One region of the Paenibacillus sp. CH40 genome, then DNA from elsewhere that is predicted to be linked to it. Evidence: riboswitches for the same ligand, from Rfam matches in the RefSeq annotation. Region 1 holds a riboswitch; each other region holds the start of a gene.

Evidence for each region. A riboswitch is a leader RNA that binds a small molecule or an ion and turns the genes downstream of it on or off. The one in region 1 is predicted to bind cyclic di-AMP.
Region 2: linked by a shared signal. The riboswitch ahead of NLX73_RS16505 (TrkH family potassium uptake protein) and the one ahead of NLX73_RS23780 (C40 family peptidase) in region 1 are both predicted to bind cyclic di-AMP.
Region 3: linked by a shared signal. The riboswitch ahead of NLX73_RS05170 (3D domain-containing protein) and the one ahead of NLX73_RS23780 (C40 family peptidase) in region 1 are both predicted to bind cyclic di-AMP.
Region 4: linked by a shared signal. The riboswitch ahead of NLX73_RS23270 (resuscitation-promoting factor) and the one ahead of NLX73_RS23780 (C40 family peptidase) in region 1 are both predicted to bind cyclic di-AMP.

What each region holds. Positions count from the first base shown of each region.
Region 1 is NZ_JANAVQ010000013.1:40,796-48,730, forward strand. It holds gene NLX73_RS23750 (PTS sugar transporter subunit IIA) at 1-428, opposite strand, end outside; gene NLX73_RS23755 (winged helix-turn-helix transcriptional regulator) at 724-1,083, shown strand; gene NLX73_RS23760 (NAD(P)H-dependent oxidoreductase) at 1,093-1,644, opposite strand; gene NLX73_RS23765 (YwhD family protein) at 1,883-2,389, opposite strand; gene NLX73_RS23770 (M1 family metallopeptidase) at 2,514-4,526, shown strand; gene NLX73_RS23775 (hypothetical protein) at 4,538-5,365, shown strand; cyclic di-AMP (ydaO/yuaA leader) riboswitch at 5,643-5,780, shown strand; gene NLX73_RS23780 (C40 family peptidase) at 5,786-6,286, shown strand; gene NLX73_RS23785 (GNAT family N-acetyltransferase) at 6,592-7,098, shown strand; gene NLX73_RS23790 (4a-hydroxytetrahydrobiopterin dehydratase) at 7,177-7,476, opposite strand; gene NLX73_RS23795 (hypothetical protein) at 7,594-7,887, opposite strand.
Region 2 is NZ_JANAVQ010000005.1:125,364-133,298, forward strand. It holds gene uvrC (excinuclease ABC subunit UvrC) at 1-924, shown strand, start outside; gene NLX73_RS16500 (CPBP family intramembrane glutamic endopeptidase) at 893-2,623, opposite strand; cyclic di-AMP (ydaO/yuaA leader) riboswitch at 2,885-3,037, shown strand; gene NLX73_RS16505 (TrkH family potassium uptake protein) at 3,447-4,787, shown strand; gene NLX73_RS16510 (potassium channel family protein) at 4,980-5,657, shown strand; gene NLX73_RS16515 (LysR family transcriptional regulator) at 5,663-6,568, opposite strand; gene NLX73_RS16520 (succinate dehydrogenase cytochrome b558 subunit) at 6,795-7,469, shown strand; gene sdhA (succinate dehydrogenase flavoprotein subunit) at 7,563-7,935, shown strand, end outside.
Region 3 is NZ_JANAVQ010000001.1:1,170,051-1,177,985, reverse strand. It holds gene NLX73_RS05180 (NADH:flavin oxidoreductase/NADH oxidase) at 1-39, opposite strand, end outside; gene NLX73_RS05175 (polysaccharide deacetylase family protein) at 348-1,154, shown strand; gene NLX73_RS05170 (3D domain-containing protein) at 1,353-2,021, opposite strand; cyclic di-AMP (ydaO/yuaA leader) riboswitch at 2,028-2,202, opposite strand; gene NLX73_RS05165 (amino acid ABC transporter ATP-binding protein) at 2,433-3,155, opposite strand; gene NLX73_RS05160 (ABC transporter substrate-binding protein/permease) at 3,142-4,605, opposite strand; gene NLX73_RS05155 (M20 family metallopeptidase) at 4,754-5,932, shown strand; gene NLX73_RS05150 (glycine-rich domain-containing protein) at 5,975-7,045, shown strand; gene glgA (glycogen synthase GlgA) at 7,132-7,935, opposite strand, start outside.
Region 4 is NZ_JANAVQ010000012.1:7,566-15,500, reverse strand. It holds gene rsmA (16S rRNA (adenine(1518)-N(6)/adenine(1519)-N(6))-dimethyltransferase RsmA) at 1-130, opposite strand, end outside; gene rnmV (ribonuclease M5) at 138-683, opposite strand; gene NLX73_RS23270 (resuscitation-promoting factor) at 830-1,978, opposite strand; cyclic di-AMP (ydaO/yuaA leader) riboswitch at 2,250-2,532, opposite strand; gene NLX73_RS23265 (TatD family hydrolase) at 2,734-3,504, opposite strand; gene NLX73_RS23260 (HD domain-containing protein) at 3,547-4,830, opposite strand; gene NLX73_RS23255 (AbrB/MazE/SpoVT family DNA-binding domain-containing protein) at 5,162-5,416, shown strand; gene rsmI (16S rRNA (cytidine(1402)-2'-O)-methyltransferase) at 5,541-6,422, opposite strand; gene NLX73_RS23245 (tRNA1(Val) (adenine(37)-N6)-methyltransferase) at 6,419-7,174, opposite strand; gene yabA (DNA replication initiation control protein YabA) at 7,265-7,639, opposite strand; gene NLX73_RS23235 (PSP1 domain-containing protein) at 7,667-7,935, opposite strand, start outside.

The sequences.
Region 1 (7,935 bases):
ATCTCTTGCCCGTCTGGAACGATTACCGGAGTAATTACAGGCAAGCCACCCTGTTGAATCGCGTCTAGATCAAACTCCATCAGTAATTGCCCTGCTTTAATGTTATCTCCTGTTTGAACGTGAGGGTTAAACCCTTGTCCTTTGAGGGAAACTGTATTAATCCCGACATGTATCAAAATTTGTACACCGGATTCATGCTCAATGATCAGAGCATGCTTACTTTTCTCCATCACGTGAACCACTTTACCCGCGAAAGGAGCAGTCACTTTACCTTCAGTCGGATGAATAGCGATACCTTCCCCCATAGCCTTCGTGGAGAACGCAGGATCTGGAACCTCTTCAAGGGAAACCACTTTTCCTTTGATTGGTGCTACCATGTCGAATTGTTCAATACGAGGAGCCGCCTTCTTTTTCAACCATTTAAACATAACGATGCCACCTTATTTAGAGATTACATTCATAAACAGTGAATGGGACTTAGCTACACATTTCAAGGAACCGGTTCCACAAAATAAATAAAAAGAAAAGTGGAAGCGATTTCTATCTGAATTATAGTGAATGCCTGTTCAGGATGTCAAGGCGCTCCTCTCCGTTTCTAAAATCACTCTATTTAAAACATTTTATAACGAGCATACTTTACATCCTTTCACTAAGATTGCATAATGATCAGTTGTAAAGTATGCACATTTATATTATATACTTACCTAAAGGAGAGTGTAACTTATGGGTGAAACCTGTGTTCCGTCTGGCGTGGTCCTAAAAGACACTGGCTTTGGATATACGTTGTCCTTAATAAGCGGTAAATATAAAATGATCATTATATATTGGCTTTCTGAAAATAAGGTTATGCGGCATAACGAGCTGAAACGAAGTATCGGCACCATTTCCTTCAAAACACTAAGCATTATGTTAAAAGAGCTAGAGGCAGATGGCCTTATCATACGCAAGGAATTTCCCCAGATACCTCCAAAAGTTGAATATTCATTATCTAAGCGTGGCCTTTCTCTCATTCCATTGTTAAATATGATGTGCGAGTGGGGAGAGGAAAATGGTTTGCCAGCTCTGGAGGACGGACAGCAATAGGCATTCCTATTACAGGCTGTCAATAAAACTCAAATAATCTCGTGCGCTTTTTTCCAATTCGCTTTCGGACAAACCTGGGGCATCTGCGCCAGGCTCATTTTCTGTACCATAAAACGCAAAGAACGAACGATAATCTGCACTGCAATATAGGAAGGTTGTTTCAAAAGGGGATAGTAGATGCTCAAGTGTATAGCGATATCTTCCCTTTTCACTATAATCTTCTTTTTTAATTCCGGCAGATACAGCTAAAGCAACTTTGCGATTCTTTAATTTGTCTCCTCCATTTGAACCATAAGCCCAGCCATAAGCAAAAACATCGTCAAGCCATTTTTTAAGGAGAGGCGGACTACTAAACCAATAAACAGGGAACTGTAAAATAAGCTTACTATGCGATTCAATTAAGTGCTGCTCTTTTTCCACATCAATGTTCCCGTCAGGGTAAATCGTATGCAATTCATGTATAGTATACTTTTCTGGATATTTTTTGAGTTCTCCTACCCATTGCTTATTTATCACAGATGTTTCTATGCTTGGGTGTGTTACGATAACAAGAGTTTTCAAAGACTTATCCTCCTTGAGTATTATTTATTTTCTGAGTATAAAGCGCGCACTACAAATATGTAAGTATGCACTTTTAGTACAACTACTTACTAAAAGGTTAGTGTCAAATCAGAAAAATATTCTTTCTATACCATCACCACGATCATACGTTCATGCTGAAAGCTATTTCGCAATAAAAAAAAGCAGCCCACAGATGTGGCTGCTTTTTTACACTATTATTACTGCGTTAACGCTGGGCCTACCCTTCCAGCGCCTGCTTCAATTCCTCAGGCGAAGCGTCCCACCATTCCTCGTTATGCGAAATTAGCAGGCTTTTGAGCGCTGCTTTATCTTCACTGCCGAGATCATCCAGCATGAAACGACGCTTGAGCGCGTAATCCATACGGTTGACGTGATCGGCGAGGATTTTCCAGCCGCGTTTGGCTTCGTCGTCAATCAGCATCTCGCAGGCGGTGGCACCGCCGTACATACGCCCTTCGGGCGTACGATCCACGGCTACCCATACGAGCCATACTTGGCGTCCGTTCGGTACATCCTCTTTATTCGTAGAGAACTTGATACCACGTTCTACTTTACTTTTGGCATGCATGGCACCGATATCAATTTTCGCCTCTCCTCGGTCAATGATAACCGGAGACATGCTGTTCAGGTCGATTGAGCCTGCGCCGAAACCCTTATGTTTACTCTTGCCACTGACAATGTTCAGTGCAATCTGTTTTTTGCCGTCCGGCTGATTTTCACTCATGCGTCACTAGACCTCCATTTTCCGTCTTCACACTCATTCTACACTATAAATATTTTAACTAATAATCTCCTGAAAGCAAACATATACATGCTGTAGATGCTTGTCAACGGGAGGTATCCATTGTATGACCCCAGCACGCACTAAAATCGTTTTATTGTCTACACTAGCCCTCGGTCTCCTCGCAGGGACGTTATGGTTTGCCTGGCAGCCCCAACCGCAATCCGACCCGCAGTCCATAGGCCAACCACTATACGGGTCCCTGTCTGAGTCTGCGCTTGCCCCAAATATGGGCAAGCCTCTAGGGGCAAACATCCTGCCTGACCTGCCCAAGAACCCTCCACAGCCCGCTACAGAAATCCTCAGCAAGAGGGTGGTAGAGTACCACATTGATGTGTCTCTGGAAAAAGGACAGGTTTTGCGAGGCACTGAGACACTGACCTGGAAGCATCCGGGCAAGAAAACCGTGAATGATCTGTATCTTCATCTATACCCGAATGCCTTTTCTTCCATGGAAACTACCTTTATGAAGGAATCCGGTGGAAAGCTGCGCGGAGACACCATGCCCAAAGACGGCTTTGGCTCCATGACGCTGACTGAACTAAAAACAGAAGACGGCTTATCTCTCATGCACCGCATCCAATATGTGCAGCCAGATGACGGTAACGCAGGCGACCGTTCGCTCGTGAAGGTGCGTCTACCCAAGCCGGTACGAGGTGGCGAAGAAATCACATTATATATGAAGTTTGAGGTAAAACTGCCCGCCATCTTCGCTCGTATGGGCGCGACAGATGATTTTGTAATGGCAGGACAGTGGTTCCCGAAGCTCAGCGTCTACGAGACTGCAGGACAGCGTGGACGCGCCGAGGAGGGCTGGAACCTCCACCAGTATCATGGTAACTCCGAGTTTTATGCCGATTTTGGAATTTACAGCGTACGGATTCGGGTGCCTGAAACTCATATCGTAGCAGCGACCGGATTTCCCACCCGTGGTGCCGTCCGACAGAACGGCCAAAAAATATATCAATTTTATGCCGATGATGTACACGATTTTGCCTGGTCCGCTTCACCCAACTTTGTAACCGTAGAAGAACCCTTTTCTTCTGCTGAAGTCCCTGGTGTCAAAATCAAGCTCTACCTTGACCCGTCGCACAAGGAGCTCAAAGGGCGCTATATGAGCGCAGCAAAGGCCGCCCTTTCGTACTACAGCAAATGGTACGGGCCTTATCCATATTCCACCCTATCCATCGTGGTTCCACCCAAATCAGGCAATGGAGCCGGCGGTATGGAGTATCCGACACTCATCACGGCCGCTGCTGCGGGTAATCTGAATCCTGGCTATAGTCTGGAACGGACATTAGTTCATGAGATTGGACATCAATATTTCTACGGAATGGTAGCCAATAATGAATTTGAGGAGCCGTGGCTGGATGAAGGCTTCACCTCCTATGCAGAGGAGCGGCTTATGGAGCAAGAATATGGGCTTACCCCTAACTTGCCATTACAATCGGGACAGGTAGCCTCCCCACAGCCGCTAAACCGTGAGTCATGGAAGTACGGCTCAGCTGCTGAGTACGCGCAAAATGCCTACTCTCGAGGCAAGCTGGTACTACGGGGCATTGAACGTCAGGTGGGTATGAAAAAAATGGATCGCATTATGCGGACCTACGTCCAGACGTACCGATTTAAGCATCCGTCCTCACTGGATTTTCAACGTATCGTGGAGAGAGTCACCGGACGCTCATGGAGCCACTATTTTGAACAGTATGTATATGACGGCCAGATGGCGGACTTTTCAGTGGATCACATCACAAACCACAAGCTGGAGAATGGATATGAAGCAGTCGTGACGGTCAGCAAAAAAGGGGCGGATTATCCCAAGATCCCTGTCCAATTTACCTTCAAGGATGGTACCACGATATTCAAGGCTTGGGACGGCGCGGGCAAAAGCACAACTTTTCGGATCAAAAGTACTTCTCCCGTTTCCTATGTAACCCTTGATCCCCTATATACCATTGCACTGGAGAACAAGCATATTAACAATAGCCTAAAAGCCGAATTGGACGAAAAGCAACAAACCCGTTGGAGTGTAAGTGTAACCAAGCTGTTGGAGACACTGCTTGGAAGTCTGTCATGGTGAGGTGTCTATAGATGCGGACTGTTATAAAAGAGGGCTGGGCGCTGGTGCGCATACGATTCTATATCGTTATCATTTTATTTCTGTATCGACTACTGTGGGGGGTGTTTCTCTATCGGCTGGTGCAGTCTGCCGTTATCCCGCTATTGCTCCGTTATCCTGATCAGGGTCAAAACGAGCTGGGACAGACCTTATTTTGGATGGAGAGTCAGATTGCTCTGATGGACAGCCGGGAAGTACATGTGTATTTGTGGATACTACTAGGGGCGACTGTACTACGTATACTGATCACTCCCTTCATTAGAGCCGGAATATATCAAAGTCTGCATACCGATGCGACTGAACCGCAAAGCCTGTCCTTTTTCAAGGGTATGAAACGCCATGGCATGTCGTCGCTGTTGTATTACACCATCGAGTTGGGACTGCTGCTGCTTCCCGCCTTTTGGGTAGTACCGAGACTCTACCCTATTGTAGCAGGAGCACTTCAATCTTCCTCTTATCTGCTGCATTTATTGCCCTATGTCATTGGATGGATGGCATACGGATGGTTCATTCGGCAGTGCATCCTGTATATGCAACTGGGTACTGTCGGTGGTCACGCCATACTATCGTCCCTGCTCGCCTTCTTTCGCCAGCTCCTCCCAGCTGTCGGTATATCCCTTTTGCTCGGTGCTTGTGTGCTGCTGGTCTTCGGTCTATTTGGCACCGTGGCGATGATTTGGACTGGCATGCTGGCGCTCATTCTCCAGCAATCGTATCATTTTGTTACTAGTCTGGTCAGGCTGTGGCATATCAGTTCGCAGTACAGACTATGGCATACCGATATCTCTAGTAGAAGCTAAGCCCTGCCTTTATGTTTTTTTACTTCATTTCCGTCTGTCGAAAAACCTTGATTCATACCCGCGCAAACGACACATAACTGAATACTGTTAACAAGATCTGTTCCTGGGACATTAGGAGCAGATTTTTTTTGTAACTTTTTGCAATGAAACATTTGCCAAAGCCAGCCGTCTTTGTTACAATAATCGCAGTGAACTGATAGTAACAACTTTGTAATCTTTATTGTAACCTTTATCTCAAAAATAACGTTTCTGTGAATACTGCTCTCCAAGGTGCACATCTTAAGTTAAGCCTAATTCCTGGCACCTAGGAAGCGGGGGAACCAGTTTGGGTGAATTGATCTCGCAACAGAGTGGTCATAGGGGAACCTTCTACCGAATCCTTAAGCTAACCTCGCAGGCATTGGAAGGGGTATATTTTTTTTGAAGAAGAAGCTAACGATCGCAGCTATGGGTCTTGCCATTGCCTTTACATCTTTTACATTCGGTGGCGGCAGTGCATATGCAGACTCTAAGATGGACCAGGTCATCCAAGATGCCAAAGGAACGAACTACAGAAGCGGAGGCACTACACTCGAGGGATTCGATTGCTCCGGCTTCACAATGTACGTATACAACAAACTGGGAATTAAACTTCCGCATCAATCTGGATCACAATTCAAAATGGGATCTTCTGTATCCCGCGATGAAATGAGACCTGGGGACCTGGTGTTCTTCAACACCACAGGAAGAGGCATTTCCCATGTAGGTATCTTCGTAGGTGAAGGGAAATTTGCCCACTCCTCGACTTCACGTGGTGTAGTAGTTAGCTCACTGAACGAAAATTATTACGCTAACCGCTATGTCGGTGCAAAAAGAATTATGAGCACAGACGCTTACCATTCTGTAGCTTCAGACATTCCTGATGACGATAACGTAGAATAACTAACGCACAGCAAGCTAACCCTAGCCGCAATTTGATTCTGGCCGGAATCGAATTGCGGTTTTTTATGTCCACAACATCAGCAATTATTATCTTTACTGACGAACTGAGACCTCAAAAGGTTTCAATTGTAGCGAACATCGTCGGTTTTACCGTCACCGCTGGGGGAGCATATGAGCAGTAATTCCTTCTTATTGAATGTATACCCGACTTAGGTATGAAATAAACACGCTTGCCATTCCTCTGCAACTTGTCTACAATCTGTTGTTAATGATTGAAGTACCTGTGTAAAAGGAGGATGGAACACATGCCGGCCTTAATATCCAACTATCGGATCGTACCGATGGACGAGCATCAAGCGGCTGCAATCTGTGAGTGGCACTATGATCCACCTTATAACATATACGGTTGGCTCCCCTGGGAACAAATGAAGGCGCTTGAAGTCGAATTTGGAAGTCCCACGCTTCGCCAAGAGCAATATGTTGCCGTACTGGATGAAGAGAACAAGCTAACAGGATTTGCTCAATATTTTCCTATGATCGGTGTGACCCGGCTAGGTCTTGGAATGCATCCTGACAGGTGCGGACATGGCAAAGGCTCTGATTTTGTCCGTGCCATTGCAGAGGAAGCTCAACGACGCAACCCGAAGAATGAAATTGATTTAGAGGTGCTCACTTGGAATGGGCGCGCTATCCGGGCCTACAAGGCGGCTGGATTTGAGCTTACAGATACCTATGAACGCCAGACTCCTGATGGCAAAAAACCATTTTATTGTATGGTATATCGTCCCGAGCACCCAACCCAGATTCTATGATAAAAGCGCCTTCGGCATACAACCACGATGTTGTATAGCGAAGGCGCTTTTATCATCATACGACAGATCATTACAAGCTCAATGACTGCTGCGCATTTTTTCAAAAGCTTCATTATATTGTTGGGCTTCCTTAATATCCACGGCCATAATACCGCCGTCGTCCCAAGAGGTCAAACGCAGAGTCACGGTCTTATAATCAATCGTAATAAATGGATGATGATTGAATGCTTCAGATATAGCGGCAACTTCATCCACGAATGCAATCCCTTTCATAAAACTGGAAAAATTATATTTTCGAACGATCCAACGTCCTTCTTCCAGTTCCCAGCCCTCCAGTTTCTCCAGATGTGCTTCAATCTCTTCTTGTGTAAAAGGCATGTTACGAACTCCTCCCCGTTTATACGGAAGCCTTTCGACCGCTTAAATACGGCCAAAACTACGATATATTGGTGTACATATTACCACGGCCCCGTTGATAAATCCATAAGACGGACCTCAAATCAAAGGGACTGACGTCAGCTCCTCGTCCCCAATAAGTACATAGATGCGATGCTGCTCCGGCTCATAGATCACAACGCTACTCCCTACAGTGATTGTGGGCTCTGTACCCAGTGCATAAAATAAGTCTTCTGCCAAAGCTTCATTGACTTCCTGACGTCCCGCCGGGTCCAGCCTGTCCCAATCTTCTGCTTCCATCTCAAAAAATTCATAGCTATCTGGGATGCGCCCCACAGCCTCTGTCAAATCGTTCAAAATTTGTTCATACTCACGCCCATGCTTTACTCCCATGCCATTTCCTCCAATGGTTTCGCTATTCAATACATAATCACCTTATTA
Region 2 (7,935 bases), on a different contig from region 1:
GACCAAGTTGGTGACCAAGATACCGGAGTAAAGGAAACAGAAACCCAACTATCCGGTGGACTGGAGGACCCGAGTACGGCGGCTCTCGCTCTGGCTGAATGGTTGGATGTAAAGGTACTTGTACCGCAGCGTGGACTGAAAAAGCAAATGACAGGCATGGCGACGGAAAATGCACGTGTTGCTTTGGATGAGAAGTTTAAGCTGATCGAGCGGGATGAGGAACGGACATCCAAAGCTGCAAGCAATCTCGGACGTGCCATTGGACTGGATAGCTTGCACCGGGTGGAGGCGTTTGATAACTCCAATATCCAGGGTTCCGATCCAGTCTCCGCCATGATCGTGTTTATTGATGGCAAGCCTGCCAAGAAGGAGTATCGAAAATATAAAATCCGTTCTGTGCAGGGACCCGATGATTATGAAACAATGCGTGAGGTTATCCGACGTAGATATGAACGTGTGCTTAAGGAAAATTTGGAACGTCCCGACTTGATCGTTGTCGATGGTGGACGTGGACAAATTAAGGCGGCGACCGATGTATTGCAAAATGAGCTGGGTTTGTTCATTCCTGTGTGTGGACTGGTGAAGGATGCCAAACATAGAACTTCCCAACTATTAGTGGGAGAGTCCTCTGAGGCCGTGACACTTGCACGCAATAGCGAAGAATTTTATCTACTGCAACGGATTCAGGACGAGGTTCACCGTTTTGCCATCACGTTCCACCGCGAGCAACGCGGCAAATCTATGGTAACTTCCCGGCTGGACTCTATTCCAGGCATCGGCGAGAAACGGCGTAAGTTACTGCTTAAGCATTTTGGATCGCTCAAAAAAATAAGAGAGGCCAGTGTCGAAGACTTCCGGCCTCTCTCTATTGGGGATAAGCTTGCGCGTCAGATTATAGCTGCCCTTCGGGAGGAGGAGTCGTAGAATACGGCTCCTCTTTTTTTATAGGTTCAAACATAATTCGATTTGGCTTTTTAGGACTAAACCAATAAATGATGTAACCCACGATGGCTGGAAGTAAGATCCAGAATAGACCAGCGCTCACATTCACAGTGTCTCCCAGACTCATCACACTAAGTCCCATTAGAATGCTGTCAAAAATAACGTGGCTGAACATGGCGGCAATAAAGCCGTAACGCAGGAACACAAAACTGAACAGCAAACCAAGAAAAGTCAGCTCAATAGGTCTGGAAATCACCGGATAGATCGGATAAAGCGTATGTCCCAGTGCCCAAATCAGCGTGGTGATCAGACACGCAACAAAAGTGTTTTTCACTATTTTTTTGACCATCGGAATACCAAACAGACGGTAGACAGTCTCTTCTCCAATACCTGCCATCCAGGCCATAATCGGCAGTAGCCATGGATAAGCCATATTGTAAGGGGATTGCGTGGCATCTGTGGTGGAAAATGTATTAAATGTGCGCTCCAGTATAAAGAATAAGATGGATTGTACCCCGAGTAAAATAAAGGCCCACAAGTAGCCAACATACATACTGCGAAGCACATACAGCCCGTAGCCCGGCTCTTTTGCACGCGGCCATGCATTCAGTCCAACCTGACGCATAAGCCCGTCACCGCCGACCAAGGAGAAGTAGAGCGCTACAGCCATGAAAAAGGTAACACCAATCTGGAAAACCATAAGAAATATAAGCATGCCCTTACCGCCTGCTTCTGCTTGCAATAAAGGCAGCATGTTCATGGTCCCAGCTATACTAGCAATAAAGTATATAACGGACAGAACAATGCCACGAACAAATGAAGTATGTCGTCGGGTGAGTGACGCATACACAATGGCAAGTACACCCAGCACAAAGCTAAATAGGGCATAACCCGCATAGGTCATCCAATTCGCCCAAAATGTTTGCTTTTCGATATAATCGGTATAGGACGACGGGGCCGAAAAGCTTTGGGTGAAGGAGCGAACATCACCGTCTTCAAAAGTAAAAGCCAGTGTAAGTACCGAGGCGCCGATTTTTTTATCGTCTACGGTATACTTTAATCCGCCTTCTTGTTCAGTGGTCGCAAGCTTCAAATCCGACGGCTTAAAGCCAAAGCGCTTGACCCATACTGCGGCCGCCTGCTCCTTGGCTTCGAGGGTCATGCCGTCCTCAGCCACACGTACAAGCCTATTACGTGCTTGTTCATCCGTAGAAATATCAGCCTGTGTGTAATTGGTATTGGAGGTGATCCGTTTAAAGCTAACGACCTTGCCAGTGGATAAATCCACATGAATTTGCAGTTTACTCTTCGCTGAGGATTCAGGCAGATCGACCCGAAAGGTTTCGTAAGGGTAACTCTTTTTCCATGTACGGTCGTACTGTTGAAGCAGTTTTTCTCTAGATAAATAACCGTACAAATCTGTTTCGGCCTGATAGGTCACGACGGGCTCCTCAGGCTGTGATTCAGTATAGCCCAGCTCGGAGCGGGCGAAGTCCAATGCGTGTATGACCGCTTCTTGTTTGCTGATGACCTTTGCGTTCATTACTGATTCTGGACTCGGATTGCTAAGCGAGGGAATAAGCAATTGAAAGATAAAAAAGCAAATCAGGCCAATCCCGCCCAGCAAGCCTAATTTTTTGAAGTTGGCCGTGAGCACGACCGGTTTCCCGATAGGATTCATGAGTTTCCTCCTTAATCTGTAAATAAGAACATCCATTAAAGATATCATACTGCACAGGTTCCCGCCAACAGACCAGCGATATTCATGAAAATAGAGTGAAAGCACTTTAAAGTTCCAATAAAATTAGATAAGCTGCGATTAAACGATGCCCATTCGCAAAATAAAGCCAATTTCACGTTTTTTCGGCGAAATTGGTTTTGTGATCTGGATATAGAAGGATTATAATCTTGAGGCAATGCCTATGAAATACATAGGTAATGATATACAGTTGAGCCGAATTTCTATGGGAAAACGGGGGAACCATGTTACTGGGGTGAATTTTACAACCGATCCTGCTGGATCGGAAGTGTAAATAGGGCATACTGTGCTGCCCGAATCCGTCAGCTAACCTCGTAGGCTATGAGCAGGAACCAAGTCAGGCACTCGGTTTTCCGGTGTCTTTTTTTGTGCGTATAAAAGTGTTTGGATTGGTTAGACCGCTGCGGGTGCAGATTATTCTTCCGATTGCTGTTATCCCCGGATTTTTTTATTGTATACCCCCTCTAATGGTTAAAATCCGGAGATAAAGGCAAACGCTTCGCTTCTTCAGAACAATTCTGCCCCCTTCGCTACTGCCCGCCAATAGCACAGGGGGCCGAGTAGTGCTTGACATGCATTCTTCCTGTATTCAGGGAATGCTAATTATAGTTAACTAAGGTTTGGAAAAATCAAAAAATTCAGGGGCAACGACGATCGAAAGATCAAATGGAACGCGTAGCGAGCTTACACCGTATTAAATCACTGTTTTTATAGTTTTAAGGATTAGGAGAGAAGTGATGAATAGATGAATCCCAATGCAAGCTGGCTTCGGCTTTCTCCACCGCAGATATTCGTTGCGGGCTTTGCCATTATCATTCTAATAGGTAGCTTATTGTTAATGCTGCCGATCTCCAATACAACAGGAAAGCCACTTGCGTTTATAGACGCTTTGTTTACTGCCGCCTCTGCGACCTGTGTAACCGGGCTTGTCGTAAAGGATACCGGCCTCTTTTTTACCACTTTTGGTCAAGTTGTCATCGTTGCGCTGATCCAGATCGGCGGTCTTGGCTTTATGACCATGGCTACCTTGATTGCACTGGTGTTCAAGCGTCGGATTTCCTTGCGGGAGCGTCTCATCTTGCAGGAAGCGATGAATCAGACTTCTGTAGAGGGAATTGTCGGGTTAATCCGTAAGGTATTACTGTACTCACTGGTTATTGAAGGCGTATGCGCTACGATATTCTCGGTTCGCTGGTCCTTTGATATGCCCGTAGGCAGGGCGATTTATTTTGGAATCTGGCATGCCATCTCCATGTTTAACAATGCTGGTTTTGATTTATTCGGTGAATTTCGCAGCTTGACAGGTTATGTATATGATCCGATTGTTAATTTTACCGCAATGTTTCTAATTATTTCTGGCGGCATTGGTTTTGTAGTGATGTCAGACTTGGCAGAATATCGCAAGCGCAAGAGACTGTCCTTGCATACCAAGGTGGTACTCAGCATGACGGGCGCTATGATTGTAGTCGGCACGCTCGTGATTTTTGTATTTGAGTTTACGAATCCGAAGACTCTCGGCTCGCTTGATTGGGGTGGTAAACTGCTGGGATCTTTATTCCAGTCCGTTACCCCCCGTACCGCAGGTGCCAATACGCTGGACATTGCAGGCTTGCGGCAGGCTACGCAGTTTTTTATCATCATACTTATGTTTATCGGGGCTTCTCCTGGCTCCACTGGAGGCGGGATTAAGACCACAACATTCGCCCTGCTCATTGGAGCGGTGATTTCGATGCTGCGGGGGCGGGAAGATATTGTACTGTTCAAGTACCGACTTGCGCAGGGACGAATTTACAAGGCTTTGACCATTACACTGCTGGGGTTGCTGTTCGTGATCGGGGTGACCATGATTTTGTCGGCAACCGAAGATCATCATTTTCTGATGATCTTGTTTGAGACGGTGTCTGCGTTTGGTACGGTGGGGCTGTCGATGGGGCTTACACCTGATTTGACAGTCATAGGCAAGCTGGTGATTACCCTGACGATGTTTGCAGGTAGACTGGGGCCACTCACGCTAGCTTATGCACTGGGGCCGAAAAAGGGTAAAGAATTATATCGTCATCCGGAAGGCAAAATGATTATAGGATGAATCATTTCATATACATTTCGTTGGTTTAATCATTTCAGGATTTTGCAAAATTCGATACCAGTCGCTCCGAAGTCAAGATATAGACGAACTAAATCATTTCGATCTATATCTTCTTCATTGGAAGTCGCTTATGGGATTTTTGCAAAATCCTCATTTATGAAATTGATTCAGATAAGGAGTTTTCGAGTAGATATGAAAACGCAGCAGTTTGTAGTTATTGGCTTGGGGCGGTTTGGCTCAAGCCTGGCTTTGCAATTGGTGGATATGGGGTGCGAGGTGCTAGGCATTGACCGGAATGAGGATGTTGTGGACAGTATGAGTGAGATGTTGACACATACTGTCGTGGCGGACGCTACCGATGAAGACTCGTTGCGATCACTGGGCATCCGTAATTTCGATTGTGGCATTGTTGCTATTGGTGATGACATTCAGGTAAGCATCCTCACCGCCATTTTGCTGAAGGAGCTGGGTGTGAAAAAAGTTGTAGCCAAAGCCATATCTGTGCTGCACGGGCGTGCGTTAGAAAAGCTCGGTGTGGACCGGATTATTTATCCAGAACGGGATATGGGTATCCGGGTGGCTCACCAGCTAGTCACGCCTAATTTGCTCGATTATTTGGAGTTGTCTAAGGAATACAGTATTGTGGAACTCAATGTACCTGCATGTCTGAATGGCAAAACGCTAGCAGAGCTAAATGCCCGTACCCGCTTTGGTTGTAGCGTCGTGGCGCTTCATACGGCGAACGGTATCCTGATCGCACCGACGGCTATGGATCGGCTAAAAGCAGACGATATTATGGTCATCATCGGCTCGAATGACAATATCGGTCGCTTTGAGGATGAGGTTGTTAATGTTAATGAAGAGGATTAAACCCTCTACACCATACGGTAGCCTGCAAACGACGCACGTGTCTCGCTAATCCAGCGTCGTGCTGTCGGACCGAGATCGGTCGTCTCCGAGTAAATGAGGGAGGTCGTTCGGCGTGTCTCCTTCAAATCGGGCAAGTATAATGCAGTGAGTCCATTATCCCGTAATAGTTCGCTGCGCAAATAGGATTTGGGTAGTAAGGCAGAAGCCTTACAGGTTGGAAGCAGGCGTACAATTGCCTCGAAGGAGTCGATTTCCATGCGGATATCCGGCATGATGCCGCTGCGCTGGAACAAGTCATCCGTCAGACTGCGGTACCAGGTTCCTTTGGAGAAAATAATCATCGGCAATCCTTGCAGATCTTTCATCGAGGCCGTTCCTGTCTTGACGGTTAATTCATGTCCAATGGGAACAACGAGCTCCAAATGATCATCAAATAGCGGAATGCAACGCAGTCCGGCTTCATGAATGGCAGACCCGACAATACCGGCGTCTGCTTTTTTGTCACGTACAAAGGCGACGATTTCATGGGTTTTACCGGTGAGCAGCTTTAGCTCGGTTTGAGGATGCTTGCTCATGAAAGCTTCGACGAGGGTAGGCAGCGTCGTTTGGAGTGTTGTGAGACTAGCCCCGAGTGTAAGCATACTCTGGGCTTCATTTTTGTGCTGGGACAGCTTTTGTAAGAAGCGAAGCTGTCGTTGCCGTTGCTCTAGCGCGAATGTATAAACAAATCGGCCAGTGGACGTAATTTCGAGCCGTTTGCCCCGACGATCAAAGAGATTCACACCCAGCTCTTCCTCCAGCTTCGCAATTTTGCGAGACAGGGCAGGTTGGGACAGATTCAGCAGTTTGGAGGCTTTATTCAGGCTGGACTGCTCGACAATGACGGCAAAAGCGTTCAAATCCTCAAACAAATCATCCACTTCCTCTCTATATGCAAAAAAGACATAATAATTAATACGTATATTGCAATTCCATTATAAGCCGAAAAGGAGTAACATGAAAGCGACACAAGATGTTCACACTTTTGTTTTTCCTTATAAGGGACACCTTGTTGGACATTTCCTGTCGGAAACTGTCAATTTATATGTTATATTACTATTGAAAACGCTATTATTGGGAGAAGGGAGCATGACCTAGATGAGAGGATTTTATTCCAGAAAGCTGCATTCGCTTCTTGGCGTCATTCCGCTGGCTCTATTTTTTGTTGAGCATTTGGTGACGAACTTCACAGCGGTGGAGGGCGGCAAGGAAGGATTTAATCGCAGCGTGGCCTTCCTGAATGGTTTGCCACTGGTTATTGTGCTAGAAACGTTATTCATCTACTTGCCATTACTGTTCCACGGAATTTATGGCTTGTATATTGCTTATCAGGCTGACCCGAATGTCAAAAGATTCGGCTATTCACGTAACTGGCGCTTTCTGTTCCAGCGTATTTCCGGCGTCATTACGTTTGTATTTATTATCTGGCACGTATACGACACGCGCTTTCAGGTGGCTCTGGGTAATGTAACCCATGAGGAGCTAGGCGGAGTCATGCATGGCATCGTGACGAACCCGGTTTATTTCATTTTGTATTTAATCAGTGTCGTTTCGGCATCCTTTCACTTTGCTAACGGACTGTGGGCATTTATGGTTAGTTGGGGGATTACCGTGGGACCACGTGCGCAAAAAGTATCTTCTTATATCTGTATGACTCTGTTCGTGGTGGTGTCTATCGGCTTCATCGCTTCCCTGCTTGCATTCCGGAGTGCGGAATTTCAGGAAACGGCAACTGCCTTGGTGCAATGCGGCGCTTTTAAACAGCTACTATAAACAACTCATATCAATTATACATCGTGTTGAAATTCTATTTTCAAACGTAAAAGGGGATTTGGTTAAAATCCTGAAAAAAAGGAGTGAGCAGAAATGGCAGCATCCAACATTATTGTCGTGGGCGGCGGTCTGGCAGGTCTAATGGCTACGATCAAGGCGGCAGAGGCGGGAGTTCACGTTCATTTATTTTCTTTGGTTCCGGTCAAAAGGTCCCACTCCGTTTGTGCTCAAGGCGGCATCAACGGTGCGGTTAATACCAAGGGTGAGGGAGACTCACCCTGGATTCACTTTGATGATTCAGTCTATGGTGGGGACTTTCTGGCCAACCAGCCTCCGGTAAAAGCGATGTGCGAAGCGGCTCCGGGGATCATTCATCTCATGGACCGCATGGGCGTCATGTTTAACCGGACACCGGAAGGACTGCTGGACTTCCGCCGCTTCGGCGGTACCCAGCATCATCGGACCG
Region 3 (7,935 bases), on a different contig from region 1:
AAGCCCCTTTAATTGATAAGGAGTAAACAAGTCGGTCACTTTTATCCATCCTTCCTTCAATTCCATGTCTGTATAATTATGAATTGCATCCCCATTATACACCAGCTGTCACAGTATACCGAATTCGTTGTAAGGCTAAAACTTGCGAAAATGCTCCTGTTTTCGGTCATGTTTAAGAGAATATGTACGATTAGCTCCATCATCTTCATTGATAATCGTTTCATCGTGGACTTCTTTTTCAGTCGTTTATGAGCCGAACATTGGTTACCAGCATATTTTTAATAAGACAGGTACATAATAGTCGAGAGCACCACTTGGTACCACTGCACGGAAAGGGGGGGATACATATGCCGTACAGGGGAGTGTTGCCATGCTTGGCACTGTTACTAGCATTCTCAAGTTTACCCGTTCACGCGGATGCGCCTCCCAACACCGGAACGCCCCATCCCAAGGAAGCAGCTGTTGCTTCTTCTGTACTTCAGAGCACAGATCGAGCAACTCCTACATTAGCAATGCTGCGTAAAAAACATGCAGACATTTTTAAAATGTGCGGCCCACACACCCGCCAAATTGCCCTAACCTTTGATGATGTGCCCGATTCTAGGTATACGCCACAAGTTTTGGACGTATTACACGCCAATGGCATCAAAGCCACCTTTTTCATCGTCGGTCACCGTGCGGAAAAGCATCCGGGGATCATACGCCGTATTATCCGTGAAGGCCATGCTATAGGAAACCATTCCTATACTCATCCAGATTTTAGGAAGGCCACACCAGAACGCTTTCGCAACCAGATTACAAAAACAGAACGTATTTTACAAGCAAGCGCAGGTTTTCGCCCCAAGTTGATTCGTCCACCCTACGGTGAAATCACGGAGCCTCAAATCCAATGGGCACGTCGTCATGGCTATATGATTGTCAATTGGAATGTAGACTCTCTCGATTGGAAGGGATTAAGTAAAACACAAATTCAGCGCAATGTGATCCCAGCTACCGGGCCTGGCTCTATTATTTTAATGCACGCAGGTGGAGGTCAAAGTTCCAACTTGCAAGGCACTGTCCAAGCTCTGCCGGGCCTAATTCACTCTCTAAAAGCTAAGGGATACAAATTTGTGACAGTCCCCCGGCTACTCCACACATCGGAACGGAAATAACCATATGTTTATGATTGAGCTGCAAGCTAAAGCAACGTAAAAAGGCTGTCTTACCAGCAGAAGTTTTCTGCTCGTCAAGACAGCCTTTTTTATGGATAAGACCTGATAAGAGTCCGACCTAGTTATATGCGGTAGGATACAGACATTAAGTTTACATAATATATATTATGTTTAATTAAACCGTATATACGTACAATGCTATTTATCAATAACGTACAGCTTCACATTTTGAAATCCAAAGTCGTTCACAAATGATTTGTTGCCAGGAATAAAGATATCAATCCGCTTTCCTGTAATGGCGCTACCCTGATCGCGAGCGACAGCTACAAAAGAATGATCCGGCAAACCTGGGTGGGAATAGCCTGTAACCAGCACTTTCGTGCCCATCGGAATGACGTTCGGGTCTACCGCAATCGTACCTAGTTTAAGCGGATTGCCGTAGTAGTCCACTGCTCCCCATTTACCATTCTCGTCGGCTGCGGCAGAATACGCTGAAGCCTTAACGTCAACTATTTTGCTATAGTTGAATGTTTTGCCCCACGCTTCAATCGTTGGCCCCTCATTCGCTGGTGCTTTCTCCGTAAGAAGCTGCGGCTTCGAATCCGAAGCTGCCTTCACACTTTTTTCGCCAGGCACCTTAATTTGCAGACCTGCATATATATTGTTGGAAGCAATGTTTGGGTTCGCCTTCGTTAGCTCGTCTACCGATACTCCATAACGTTGAGCAAGCAAAAAGAAGGTATCGCCCTCTTTGGCAGTGTGAAGCGAAGCAGCATCCGCTACTCCAGCTGTCTGTGCCAACCCTGCAATAGCTGCGGCAAGCACCGCAAATTTCATCGTTTTACCAATATGTTTTAGATGTTTCAAAGATATGTACCTCCTCTGTTATGCCTGCGAAGTTAGCTGTCGGATTCGGACTCAGGAGAAGCCCTATGCTTGTGCAATTCACCCCTAGGCATATTCCACATCGTCTTTATGACGTATCGGAATGACTGCCGTTGTTACGTCCCCCGCACTTCCCATAGTTTGGACCCAGCATTCAGCGTTTGTCATAACCGCATGCTGTCCCGGTAAGTTTTGGCTTACTGCATAATATCACAATTTTGTAACCTTATCCGCATGAAAATGTTGGGAACCTTGAACATCATACTATACTCGTTACAATTTTGTCATCAAGAAATCGATATTTGTTACGAAAGTATGGGGAAATGGTGACAAAAAGAAAAAAAGCCCTCCGTCAAACGGAGGGCTTTTTTTATAGATTATATCAGCACTTCCTTACAATACTTTGGCAAGAAAATCACGGGTGCGATCATGGCTTGGAGTACCAAATACCTGCTCTGGTGTACCTTGCTCCACAATTTGACCGTTATCCATAAAGATGATTCGATCGCCTACCTCGCGGGCAAAGCCCATTTCATGCGTCACGATTACCATTGTCATGCCGCCTTCGGCGAGCTTCTTCATTACATCCAGAACCTCTCCAACCATTTCAGGGTCCAATGCAGAAGTCGGCTCATCGAACAGCATTACGTGCGGCTGCATGGCCAAAGCACGCGCAATCGCAATACGTTGCTTCTGACCGCCAGATAGCTGGTTCGGATAGGTATTCTTCTTATCCTCAAGCCCTACGGTACGCAAGAGTTCTAGCGAAATTTTTTCCGCTTCCTTCCCTGACTGTCTTCTAACCTGTGTTGGGGCAAGTGTCAGGTTCTGCAACACTGTTTTATGCGGGAACAGATTAAAATGCTGGAACACCATCCCCATCTTCTCCCGGGTTACATTAATATTATGGCCACGAGCTGTAATTGGCTCGCCCTCAAACAAAATCTCTCCGTCTGTAGGCTGTTCCAACAGATTCATACAACGCAAAAACGTACTCTTCCCCGAACCACTGGGGCCGATGATGACGACGACTTCACCTTTGGCGATATCTATATCAATGCCTTTTAAAATTTCATTCTTACCGAACGATTTACGCAGTTGTTTAACGGTGATCACTGGCTCTCAACTTCCTTTCCCATAAACCCAGCAGCTTAGACAAGCTGAATGTCATTACAAAATAAATAGCGGCTGCGATTACGAACGGACTTAATCCTTCGTAGGTGATGTTCTTAATGACCTGGGCCTGATACATAATATCCACCATCCCAATGGTCGAAATAATGGATGATTCTTTAATGATCGTAATAAACTCATTACCGATAGCAGGCAAAATAGATTTAAACGCTTGCGGCAAAATGACATGACGCATAGCTTTACCGCGTCCCATACCCAACGAACGGGCAGCCTCCATCTGTCCACGGTCTACTGCCTGGATACCTGCCCGGAAAATTTCAGCCAGATATGCTGAACTATTCAGAGACAATGTGATTATACCAGACTGGAGTGGGGTAAAATTGACACCCAGCGTCAAAGCAACTCCGTAGTGAATGATCATAAGTTGTACCAGCATAGGTGTGCCACGCAGGATCTCCACATAAGTGGTACCTAACCACTCAATGATGCGTATACCACTCATCCGCAGCAAGGATACGATCAGACCAATGATAAATCCAAACAGTACTCCGAGTGCAGACAGCAACAGAGTGTAGCCGATACCCGTAGCGTAAAAACTGCGGTATTTCCAAAAAATATCTACGATGTTATTAGAAGAAACCTGTCGATCTGCAGAGAGCGCGCTCGCTTCTGTGGAAAACTTCTCAATCGACCCGTCCGCTTTCAGGCGAGCCAACGTTTTATTTACAGAGGCAAGCAATTCTGCGTTCCCCTTGCGTATACCTACAGCTGTTTCTGCTCCGGCATCCTCAGGCACGGCCTTGGCAAGTGTTACGGTACCATCTAACGTGTATCCTTTAGCAACCGTATCTTCGATCACAACAGCGTTGATACGCTGGGTCCGCAGCTGGAGTACCAGATCAGATATTTTGTCCAGTGAGGTTACAGTGGCATTGGGTACTTTTTGAGCAATTTCTTCCTGAATACTCCCTTTTTGTGCCCCAATCTTCTCGCCTTTCAAAGTATCCATCGTAGGATATTTGTCTTTATCCTCTGGGCGTACCATAATGACTTGCTTGGAGCGATAATATACATCTGAAAAATCAATGCTCTTTCTCCGCTCATCCGTCGGTGTCATACCGGACAGTACCAAGTCTACACGACCACTTTGCAAAGCAGGCAGCAAAGAGTCAAAACTCATGTCCTCAGGGACCATCTCCGCATCCAAATCTTTGGCGATTTCCTTGGCGATATCCACATCGAACCCAACAATGGTATCCTTACCGTTAATGACTTTATGAAACTCATACGGCGGAAAGTCGGCACTCATGCCCACTACAAGTTTTTTCTGTGGCTTTGCTTCCGTTCCGTATGCAGTGAGCATGGGAAGACCAGTCAACAGCAAGATAACCGCCGACAAAACCAGGGCGGTAAAACGATATGCCTTTTTCAATCTTTTTTTCTCTCCTTAAATTCTTTATAATAAATAAGATTGTGTCATTATAAATGAATATGCATGATTATGCAATGAATGTTATAGTACAATTTCAGCATACCTAACGCAGTACCTACATTACAGTTTATATAAAGGAGTTTTCAGCATGGATTTTAAGCAGACCATTCAAAAGACAATTGAGCAGCATGCCCCACGGTTTAAGGACATTTCGTTATATATTGGCGCAAATCCTGAACTTGGAAACGAGGAATTTCTGGCCGCTGCCCGTTTAAAAGAAGAACTGGTTTTTCACGGTTTTGAGGTCCAGGCACCCGTATTGGGCATAGAAACAGCCTTTATTGCAACTTACAAATCTGCAAAACCCGGACCGGTTGTCGCTTTTCTGGCAGAATATGACGCTCTGAAAGGTCTAGGACACGCCTGTGGGCACCATTTGATATGTATGATGAGTACAGGTGCTGCCGTCGGCCTCAAGTCGATCATCGACGAAACTGGTGGAGAAGTACGGGTATATGGCACACCTGCCGAAGAAACACGCGGTGCAAAGGTCCCGATGGCCGCTGCCGGGTTGTTTGATGATTGCGACATAGCACTTATGACGCATCCTTATGACCATTACGAAAAATCAGGCAAATCACTGGCGATTGATGCTGTACAATTCGAATTTTTTGGTCAATCTGCTCACGCGGCTGCCAGCCCGCACGAAGGCATTAACGCGCTGGACGCTGTGATTCAAACGTTCAATGGCATCAATGCGTTCCGTCAACAAGTAAAAAGTACAGTGCGTATCCATGGGATCATTAACCAGGGTGGGCAAGCAGCCAATATTATTCCTGATTACGCCTCAGCCCAATTTTATGTGAGAGCCGCTACTCGTCAAGAACTGAACCCGCTGACTAGCCGTGTTATTCAAATTGCTGAAGGAGCTGCTTTACAGGCCGGGTGTCGTTTGAAGACCTCCAATTATGAGACTTCTTATAATGAAATGGTCACAAACCGCGTACTTTCCGATGCCTTTACCGCAAATTTGGTGCAGGCTGGCATTTCGCAAGAAGATATAACGGAAGGTGAAGATCACGGCTCCATGGATATCGGAAATGTATCGCTTCATTGCCCTGCTATCCATCCGTACATTCAAGTTATTGACGAGAAGCATGCCTTGCATACACCAGAATTCCGCGATTTGGCGATGCAGGACCGGGCCATGGAGGGAATGCTGCTGGCTGCGAGAACCTTGGCATGGACTGCTTGCGATGTAATCACGAATCCTGAACTGCTAGCCCAAATAAAAAAAGAATTCTCTCTGCTGAATAACGAAAGTTAAATATTAATTCCGTGTTCTTTCAGAAAGGAGTAGTCAGCCATCATGGATAGTATGAGCAGTTTTTGGACGTTGTTTATTGTGGTGGACCTCATCATTTTTTGGTTTATATTCCGTGCAATACGCAGGAACCGGGGAAACAGAAAGACACGGCGCCGGAATGCTTTTTTCCTCAGTTCCCCTTCTCCTTCGTCCCTTACACAGGAGCGTCATCCAGAGATTACAGAGCTGATGCAGCTACTGGAGCAATCCATTCCCGCCTCCTATGCTCATAGCGTAAGGAGTCGTGTAATGGAAGCCCACCCAGAGCTGACGAAGCAAGAATATGATTGGCGCTGGCATGAGCTAAAACGATATTTTATGCTATGCGCGATTATGAATAGAGTGCCTATGTTCAGTAGTGATGTGGATGAATTATGGCACGAAATGTTGATGTTTACCCGCGAATATCAGCAATTCTCGGAAGCTTTTTTTGGTCGTATGCTTCACCATGCGCCCCATTCCGGCGGCTCTAAGCCGATGCCTGAGGAGCGGGCGTGGTTTGACTGGTTGTATGTGGAATGCTTTGGCTGGAACCGCTATAGCGCTAGTTTGTGGGGTACTTTTTTTAATCATCCATTACCGAACGACGAGCTTTCGCGCTATTATAAACTCGCAACTTCGGCGCAGCCAGCAGGTGACCGCTGGAATACGCAGGAGAATACAGCCATTTCACATCAGACCCAACAAGCGGTTCATAAGATTGTACAACATCTGCGCGAGCGGGTGAATAAAGCGGTGGATGATCCTGAGGGTAAGCAATTGCCTAAGGTCAACTATTTACAGGTCGACTATTTATTATTAGCTGTTGTGTGGTATTCATGGTATCAACCTGAACAATTTGCCGTACACATGCACCCGGATGCTACAGGTAATGCCGTATTAGCTAGCTCATCCGGCTGTAGCTCGGCAAGCGGTTGCTCGAACTGGGATACACATCACTCGCACCATCATTCCTCCCATGACAGTTCTCATCATGGAGGCTCTTCTCACCATGATTCAGGCGATTCTGGTAGTCATTCTTCGTGTAGCAGCGGCTCTTCATGTGGAAGCAGCTGTGGTGGCGGGGGCGACTGATCATAGCAAAAAGGGAATTCCTCAGCCAAACACTGGCTAAAGGGATTCCCTTTTTCATTAACATGACTATGGTGTTCCTACTCTGTTCAGTCCGTCTTTGTTAGCAAATGGTAAATATCCATATACGCTTTAGCTGAAACATCCCAACTATATTCTCCTGCAAAAGCCGTCTGTGTAAGCTTCGACCAATGCTCAGATTGGCGATAAAAATGAACAGCACGACGAATAGTGTTCAGCATATCATGTGCATTGTAGTTCGTGAAACTAAATCCGTTTCCTTCCCCTGTGGACTCATTGTAAGCCTGCACAGTATCGTTAAGACCCCCTGTTTCTCGCACAATAGGGATACTTCCATAACGAAGCGCCAGCAGTTGGCTGATCCCGCAAGGCTCAAACCTTGAGGGCATAAGATACATATCACTTGCCGCATATATTTTTCGTGACAGAGGTTCGCTAAAAGCGAGCTGCGCCGACATTTTCAGTGGATAGCGTCCCGCTGCCTCACGAAACCAATGCTCAAAAGCCGGATCCCCTGTTCCCAGCACGACAAACTGGATATCATCATAATACAGGATTTCGTCAAGCACTCTCGTTACCAGATCTAGCCCCTTCATATCTACAAGCCGGGTTACCATGGCAATCATAGGTACGTCTGGCCGCACCGGCAGACCCAACTCCTTTTGCAGGCCAATTTTGTTTTCCTTTTTCTTTGTCAGACTCGTGCGGTACTTCGAATAAATACGATTGTCCGTGGCAGGATTGTAGCTTTTGGTGTCAATTCCGTTCACAATCCCTGTTAAGCGACCCTGATCTCCCAATTTACGAAGCAGACCCTCCAGCCCGTATCCGTAAAATTCTGTTTGAATCTCCTCTGCATAGGTTGGACTCAC
Region 4 (7,935 bases), on a different contig from region 1:
TTACAATCTTATTGAGAATATTTTGATCAATCAGGAAATTTTGTCCCAAACTCTTTTTGAACGAAAAACCGTGCCGTTGAATAATTTCCTTCGTACGCCGCGGTGTTGCTATATCTTGAATCCCTGTCATACGGACATCACAATCCTTCACTTTCAATTTGTGCCAGCGCCCCGGCAAATTCCTCGCGGCTGATCTGAAATACAGAGAGCCGTTTATGTAGCTGCTTTCCGTTACAATAACCAATACCCAGCACATTCCCTAAGGCCATACGGCGTGCAGCAGCATTGGGATGGGTGATGAGTCCAGCATCAATCAGGTCCGCCCACTCAATCAGCGGGTCGGCGCCTTCCACTGTCGTATGGACCCGTGCAAGAGCGTGTCTGATCGCTTCTGGTGAGGCATTCTCCACGCCAATATCTCCTTTACGCGTCGCTTCTGCCTCGGGTATAAAGGCCTGCTTGCAGCCGGGTACCTTGGAAGCGATAATCTTACGGATGCGCTCCCCTGCATGATCGGGATCGGTTAAAATGATGACCCCCCGCCGCTCCTGCGCCAATGCAATTTTACGCAGCGTCATTTTATTAATGGCGGAGCCGCCAGTTTCTATCGTATCCGCTTCAACAGCGCGGCGAATGGCCACCGTATCATCCCGGCCCTCTACCACGATCACTTCCTTGATCATTTGCGTTTCCCTCCACTGCTACACAGCAAGCTATATTTATCTTTCCCTGCTTTTGAAAACAAAATAAGAAGAGGATATCCTCTTCTTAGCATGGCATAACTATGTTGTTAATACTATCGCATTGCCCTCAACATACACAACCTGTTTTAGTTGATTTCAGGCTTTACCGGTCCGATAACATATACGGTTTTACCGTGCTTACGACCAAATTGGTTGGCTCGGCTCAAACTCTCATAATACACATCGATTTTGTGGCCTTTAATCGCGCCACCGGTATCCTCCGCACGACGGAAGCCCACCCCTTCGATGTACACCCACCAGCCGATTGGAATTATACTCGGATCGACCGCGATGGTGCGTCCTTCCGTGACACGTGCGCCGGATGCAGTACGTGTACCGATACCTGGCTCCTGTGAGGAATACGCCGTCATGGAGACATTTTGTAAAACTTTGCTATATTTAAAATTTACGCCTGCTTTACGGACAGCACTGCCCGAACTAACCGTTGTTGCCTTAACCGCATCATTGGGACCGACGGAAGCAGCAAGAACGACCGGTTTTTTCTTCGTTCCTACCGCAATGACTTTATCCACACGGTTCTGTGCAACTTCCTTGTTAACCAGCTGTTTGGATACCAACTTTCCATCATGATATACCTTTTGAACGTGCTGGACGACCACACCCGATTTGCCGCTTTGAATGACCCGATTATCGCCTTTATAAAGACTCGGATCGGCCGTTTTGATGACCTGATAAGGCACCTGTTTTTTCTGTTCGACCTGCTGTTTCTTCACACGGACGATTTTTATGTCCATGTTAGACGAAACAGAGGCATCCAACGCAGGATAAACTTTATCCGTTGATGATAATTTATAGCCCGAGGTACGAATGGCACCTTCTACTGTATTTTCTGTTGTGTACAGCTTTTTCGTCTCATTGCCTGAAGATACTTTAACCTGATTGGCACGTTTAATGACTACGCGATCGCCATCCTGTATTGCTCCATTTAGCGGCATGGAAACTGTATCATGCGGCTGAAGTGAAATGGAATGCTCGCTCAGCAAATCTTGAAGCATGGATTCCCGGGTTTCTACCGCAGACGCCTTGCCATCGATGACAAAAAAGACTTGTTTTTTAGATTGCGTGTACATCAGAATTGAAATCATAATCGTTAGCGCGATTAGAAAAATAGCAACCAAAGCAGCCTGGCGCACATTCTCTTGCTTCCAACGCAATACGTAAGACATGCTGGATGAGCGTGACTCATGGGTATCCTTTTTTTGGAAAATGCCCATTTCCTCCGTCCTCCTTACATAGCCCGCCGTCTGGAGTAAGACATAGTTGAGATTTGACGTGACTATAACAGATTTTCTACAAGACAAGCCCAAACTACGACTGTCCTGCACCATGTACCCGTCTTCGCGGCATGCTGTCCTCCCCTGTTTAACCACAGTATGATGACAGATTTTCTTTTATTCACAACAAAAAAAGCCAGAGAAAGAGACTAGAGAGCTCTTTCGTGGCTTCCGGCATGTGTGAATATGCGGGAAAACTCATGCACGAGATGGCTTCTCTCTTGTTACGCTTACGGGGTTAGCTGTCGGGTTCGGACGTAGAGAGTCGCCCTAGCTTGGGTCAACCGCTCATGGCGGTCGCCTTCACATTCACCCCGAAGACCCAGAAAGAAATCGAAATACGGCTCCTCCACCTGTTCAATCCCATCCGGGAAAAGAATTTAGGTCGAGCCGGCTGGCGGAAGAGACGTTCCCTTCTTGCACATACGCCGGACGTACTGTAAGCCATATCGGTTCCCCCGTTCCCTGTAAAAGGGACTCAGCGAGACTGGTTCATGAAATGACTTGTTGATGTTTACATTCAAACAACAATTCACTGAAAAGATGATATCCTGTTTCTATGCATGTTGTAAAGCAGGTTTCAAGTACATTTTTTAAAATATTCGGTTAAAATATTGTAATATTCTCGAGTTTCCTGCAACAAATTCATGATTAGCTTCGTCTATCTCTTTATTTTGATCGATTTCTTCACTTTTTCATTGAATGTAAAATCGTTCCAGGGCATTTCGGGTCGTTATTGACACTACTTCCTCCACTGTAATCCCTTTGATTTGGGCTGCAGCCTCTGCTACCAGTCTCACCTGTGCAGACTCATTTCGCTTCCCACGAAACGGATGAGGCGTCAGATAGGGAGCATCAGTTTCAATGAGCAGACGGTCCAGCGGCACCTGTGCGAGCACCTCTTTTGGCTGCTTGGCATTTTTGAACGTTATTGGACCACCGAAGGAAAGGTGAAATCCCATATCCAGCACCATTTTGGCTGTCTCCCAGCTACCCGAAAAGGAGTGCATGACTCCACCAATCTCACTCGCTTTTTCCTCGCGCAAAATCTTAACAATATCTTCATGTGCATCCCGGTTATGAATAACAATGGGCATCTTGAGCTCACGAGCCAGACCAATTTGATTTCGAAACACCCGATGCTGCACATCCTTCGGTGATGTATCCCAGTAATAATCCAGACCGATCTCCCCGATGGCTACAACCTTTTTATGACTGCATAACGATGCAATCCATTCTAGATCGCCCTCCTGCATTGTAATAGCATCCTGTGGGTGCCATCCAACTGCCGCATAAATAAAATCATACGTCTCGGCCAATTTCATGGTGGATGGAATGGTCTCACGATTAAATCCGATATTGATCATCCGCGTTACTCCTGATTCGACAGCACGTGCTATAACTTCTTCACGATCTTCGTCAAATTGTGGCGCATCCAAGTGAGTATGAGTGTCGAATAAATCCAAGGTTTACATCTCCTTTTTTTACTTACATTTCTATATAGTTGTCTATTCTTTGACAAAATAATTCCTTATTTCGGCAGGAAGCCTGTCTTTTACCGCGTTCAATTTATTCTGGGGAAAATACATATGATATTTCCCTCGGTGAATACCACTTATTGAGCGCACAATTTCCGAAACTTCGGATATTTCACTCACCTCGCCCTGACGTCCAAGCAGCAAAATCTGGTTGTCCGTCGAGCCACCCTGCCGAAACACATCATAAGGAAGATCTGTCGGAAAATCAATTTCAAAATCATATTCAGGGTGCAAACCGGCCTCTTTCAAAGCTTCTCGAATACTGTCAATGGTATCTGTATCCATATTTTCAATCTCTACATATTTATACAATCTACGGTCCATAAACCGGCTGCTCAAATCACTTAAAATCTCGTCCTTTTCTCGTTTCCACTGGCTAAATACGGTCTGGATTAATGACTCGTCAAGCATCAGATATTGCTCTACTGTAAGATCTCCTTTCAACAGATCCGGCAACGGGTCCAGCAGAAATCCAAACTCATATCCGTTTTTAAACAATTCCTTTGCTCGCTTGAAAATTTTACGTAAAAGGATTTCCGAGCTGCGTGTTACAGGATGAAAATAAATTTGCCAATACATCTGGTAGCGTGACATTAAATAATCTTCTACTGCATGCATACCTGATTCCTTCACAACAATTCTCCCATTATGAGGACGCAGCAGTCGTAAAATACGATCCAAATCAATCGTGCCGTAGTTGACACCTGTCGAGTGAGCATCCCGCAACAAATAATCCATACGATCGGCATCTAGCGGACTGGTTACCAGGTTGACAACAATCGGTTTATCATACGTTTTGGCTATAACCGCAGCCACCTTTTGTGGAAGCTTCTCGTCGACTTGCCGTAGCACGGCGTTGATCTTCGTGTCTCCCAGTACAATGCGGCATGTCCAATCCTCATGGTTCATATGAAAGGCTTCCTCAATTGAATGAGAAAATGGGCCGTGCCCCACATCATGCAATAGAGCTGCACACAGAGCAACCAGTCTTTCCTCCTTCGGCCAATCCGGGAAATCTCCACGTTCAAATTGAGAAATAATACTTCTCGTAATCTCATATACGCCCAATGAGTGTGAAAACCGGCTATGCTCCGCTCCATGAAACGTAAGATACGACGTTCCTAACTGCCGTATGCGCCGTAAACGTTGGAACTCCGGCGTGTTGATCAACCGCCATATCACAGTATCCTGAACATGGATGTAATTATGTACCGGGTCTTTAAAAACTTTTTCTTCACTGAGTGGCTGGTGCAAGATATCAGCTCCTTTAATATTCGGAATAATGGATTAAAATACAATAAAATCCTAAATGGTTTCCCTCATTCGACATTCTTTGTCGTAATATGTCGAATTATAGTTTTTCGACATTTCCAAATCGACAAACTGAATAAATCATCAATGAGATAAGGCAATACACACAAGTAAAGCTCTTTAATCTAAATACTTTTGCATAATCAGACTGTTACTACATTTTTAAGGTTGACTGTTTTGGGAATCGTTGGTATAGTAAATATCAGAAAAGAGAAAATTTTGTCGAATCATGACACTTATATTATTTTAAACGGCGAGAGGAGCCTGATTTATTATGATGAAATCCACTGGTATTGTAAGAAAAGTTGACGAGCTCGGACGTGTTGTTATTCCAATCGAATTGCGCCGTACCCTGGGAATCGGAGAGAAAGACGCTTTGGAAATTTATGTTGATGGCGAACGCATCATGCTTAAAAAATACGAGCCAGCTTGTATCTTCTGCGGCAATGCTGAGAACGTAATTTACTTCAAAGGAAAAATTGTTTGCCAAGATTGCATTTCTGAAATCCCAACACCTGTGACAAACTGAGAATTTTAGTATATAATAGACTTATCAGATATTGTTAATTCTAACCTTTTTCATATATACTCCTTGTTGCCTTCCACGGTTTGAACCCAACCGTTGGAAGGCCCTTTTTTGTTTAGGCAGATATTCATAAGAGTGCGTTGTAAACATCTCTCTTGGAGATTGAACGATCTGTGGCTGTACGCTTCATTGCATCCTTGCGTGTGAGTCCCTCTGCCTCATAATGTGCGACGTGGGACTCCAAAGATAAAGACTGCCACCATGCCTGACGTTCCTGTTCCTCTTCCTCTTCGTCTTTCCCTTCAACCACCAGACAATATTCACCAATCGGCGGATTCTCCTCTAGTTTAGCAAGGCATTGCTCCACGGTTCCCCGCACCCATTCCTCATGCAGCTTGGTCAGCTCACGCGCAAGCACCACTTTGCGTGAACCTAATGTTTCCTTCAACACCATCAATGTCTTCACAATACGATGAGGCGATTCATAAAAAATAATTGTGCCGTGAGATACCTGAAACGATAGCAACAGCTTCTCTAGGTCCTTTTTCTCCCGTGGTGGAAAGCCAGCGAAGGTGAACCTTTCTGTATCCAGTCCTGAGGCAATTAAAGCCGATAGTGCCGCATTTGCTCCTGGGATAGGAATGACGCTAATTTCCGCTTCCAGTGCCAGTTTGACCAGATCCGAACCAGGGTCAGAAATGGCCGGTAGACCTGCATCGCTAACCAGTGCCAAATTTTTTCCTTCTATTATATAACGTATCAGTTCAGGCCCACTAGCAGCCTTATTATGTTCATGATAACTGAAGAGCATATCCGGTGTAATTTCGAAATGAGTGAGCAGTTTGCGTGTCTGCCGTGTATCTTCAGCAGCGATAATACTACATGATTTTAAGGTGTTAATCGCCCTAAAGGTCATATCGTCCAGATTTCCAATAGGTGTCGCAACAAGATACAACTTTCCCCGTTCTTCTTCACTGGTACTAAAGCTTTTTTGTACAGCTGCTTTCACACAGAATCCCCCTTGCTTACTTCTCCATAGATATCTCTTATTTCCTGAGTATAATTCCCATTTTCCTGATATACAATGAGCGGAGGCAACAAACGAACCTCCGGTTTGCCGTCACGTAATGCTTCAACCAGGACCATATTGGCTTCCATATGAACTCGTGGGTGAACAAAACGTATTCGTTTGGGTTCCAAACTATGTTTACGCATCAAGGTTATAATCTCACCCAGCCGCTGCGGGCGATGAACCATAGATACCTTTCCCCCATTACGGACAAGCCGGGTGGATGCCTGAATGACTTCTTCGAGTGTGCAGTTCACTTCATGACGAGCAATTGCCTGGTGAGGATTCAGCTTGATATCGCTACCATTTAGCGGCATATAGGGGGGGTTCACGGTAATCGCATCATAAACACCATGTCCCGTGGTGTGAACCAGCTCACGTAGGTCCCCTTCCCGAATCTGGATTGCTGCTTCTAATCCATTCAAGCTGACACTACGTCTAGCCATATCTGCCAAACGTGGTTGAATCTCAATTCCTTCAATAGACGCCTTTGTTCGTGTCGTTAGCAACAGCGGGACAACCCCATTGCCAGTACACAGATCCAGAATCTTTCCACGCTGCGGAATACCGGCAAAACGTGCCAGCAAGACCGCGTCCATTGAGAAACTGAATACTTCATCACTTTGGATAATACGCAAATTATGTGAAAGCAGATCATCAATTCGTTCCGACTTCTTTTCATTTTCGTACATAGTGCTCTCCCATCTTTTATAACCAAAATCGCTTTTCACTCATACTTCCTTACAAAAAAGCCGTAGGCATCTTGCTCCTACGGCTTGTTTTTATTTATTCAAAAATGACAGACAGAAGAGGCAATCGCCTTCCGTTCGCAAATGTCCGTAATACACGTTGCATATATGAAAGCCTTCATGATACAGCCTCGCTAGATTGTCGTAGCCTTCGCCCACGACCTCACCCGTTTGCCCTTCATCCTTAATGACGATCGGAGGAGGAAGCTTCGGCTTGTTTGCCGTCTTTTCTTCTCCAGAGGTTTCACGTTTGAGCATCTTGCGCACCTGTTCGTTTTCAATCGTTAGTCGTTGATTTTCCTCCAGCAGCTCTTTTACTGCCAGTTTCAATTCACCCAGATCGCTATGCAACTGTCCCATTTGGGTTTCCATTTCGTGAATACGCGCAAAAACATTTAATTTATCCAAGTTTCCACCCCGAAGCAACCTAATGGTTTACTTGACGACTACATCGTCCATTGGAAGTTCCTTGACCTTACTGATCTCAAATAGTTGAACATGCACCGTGCGATGACCTGCATTCACACCTACGACTTTACCTTCTCCCAAAGAGGTGATAACCATCTTACCCACCTGAGGTAGCTCTTCTCGCATGCTTTCGTAGTTATCATGTTCAAACTTGAGACAGCACATCAATCTCCCGCACAACCCGGAAATCTTCGTCGGATTCAGCGACAAACTCTGATCCTTCGCCATCTTAATAG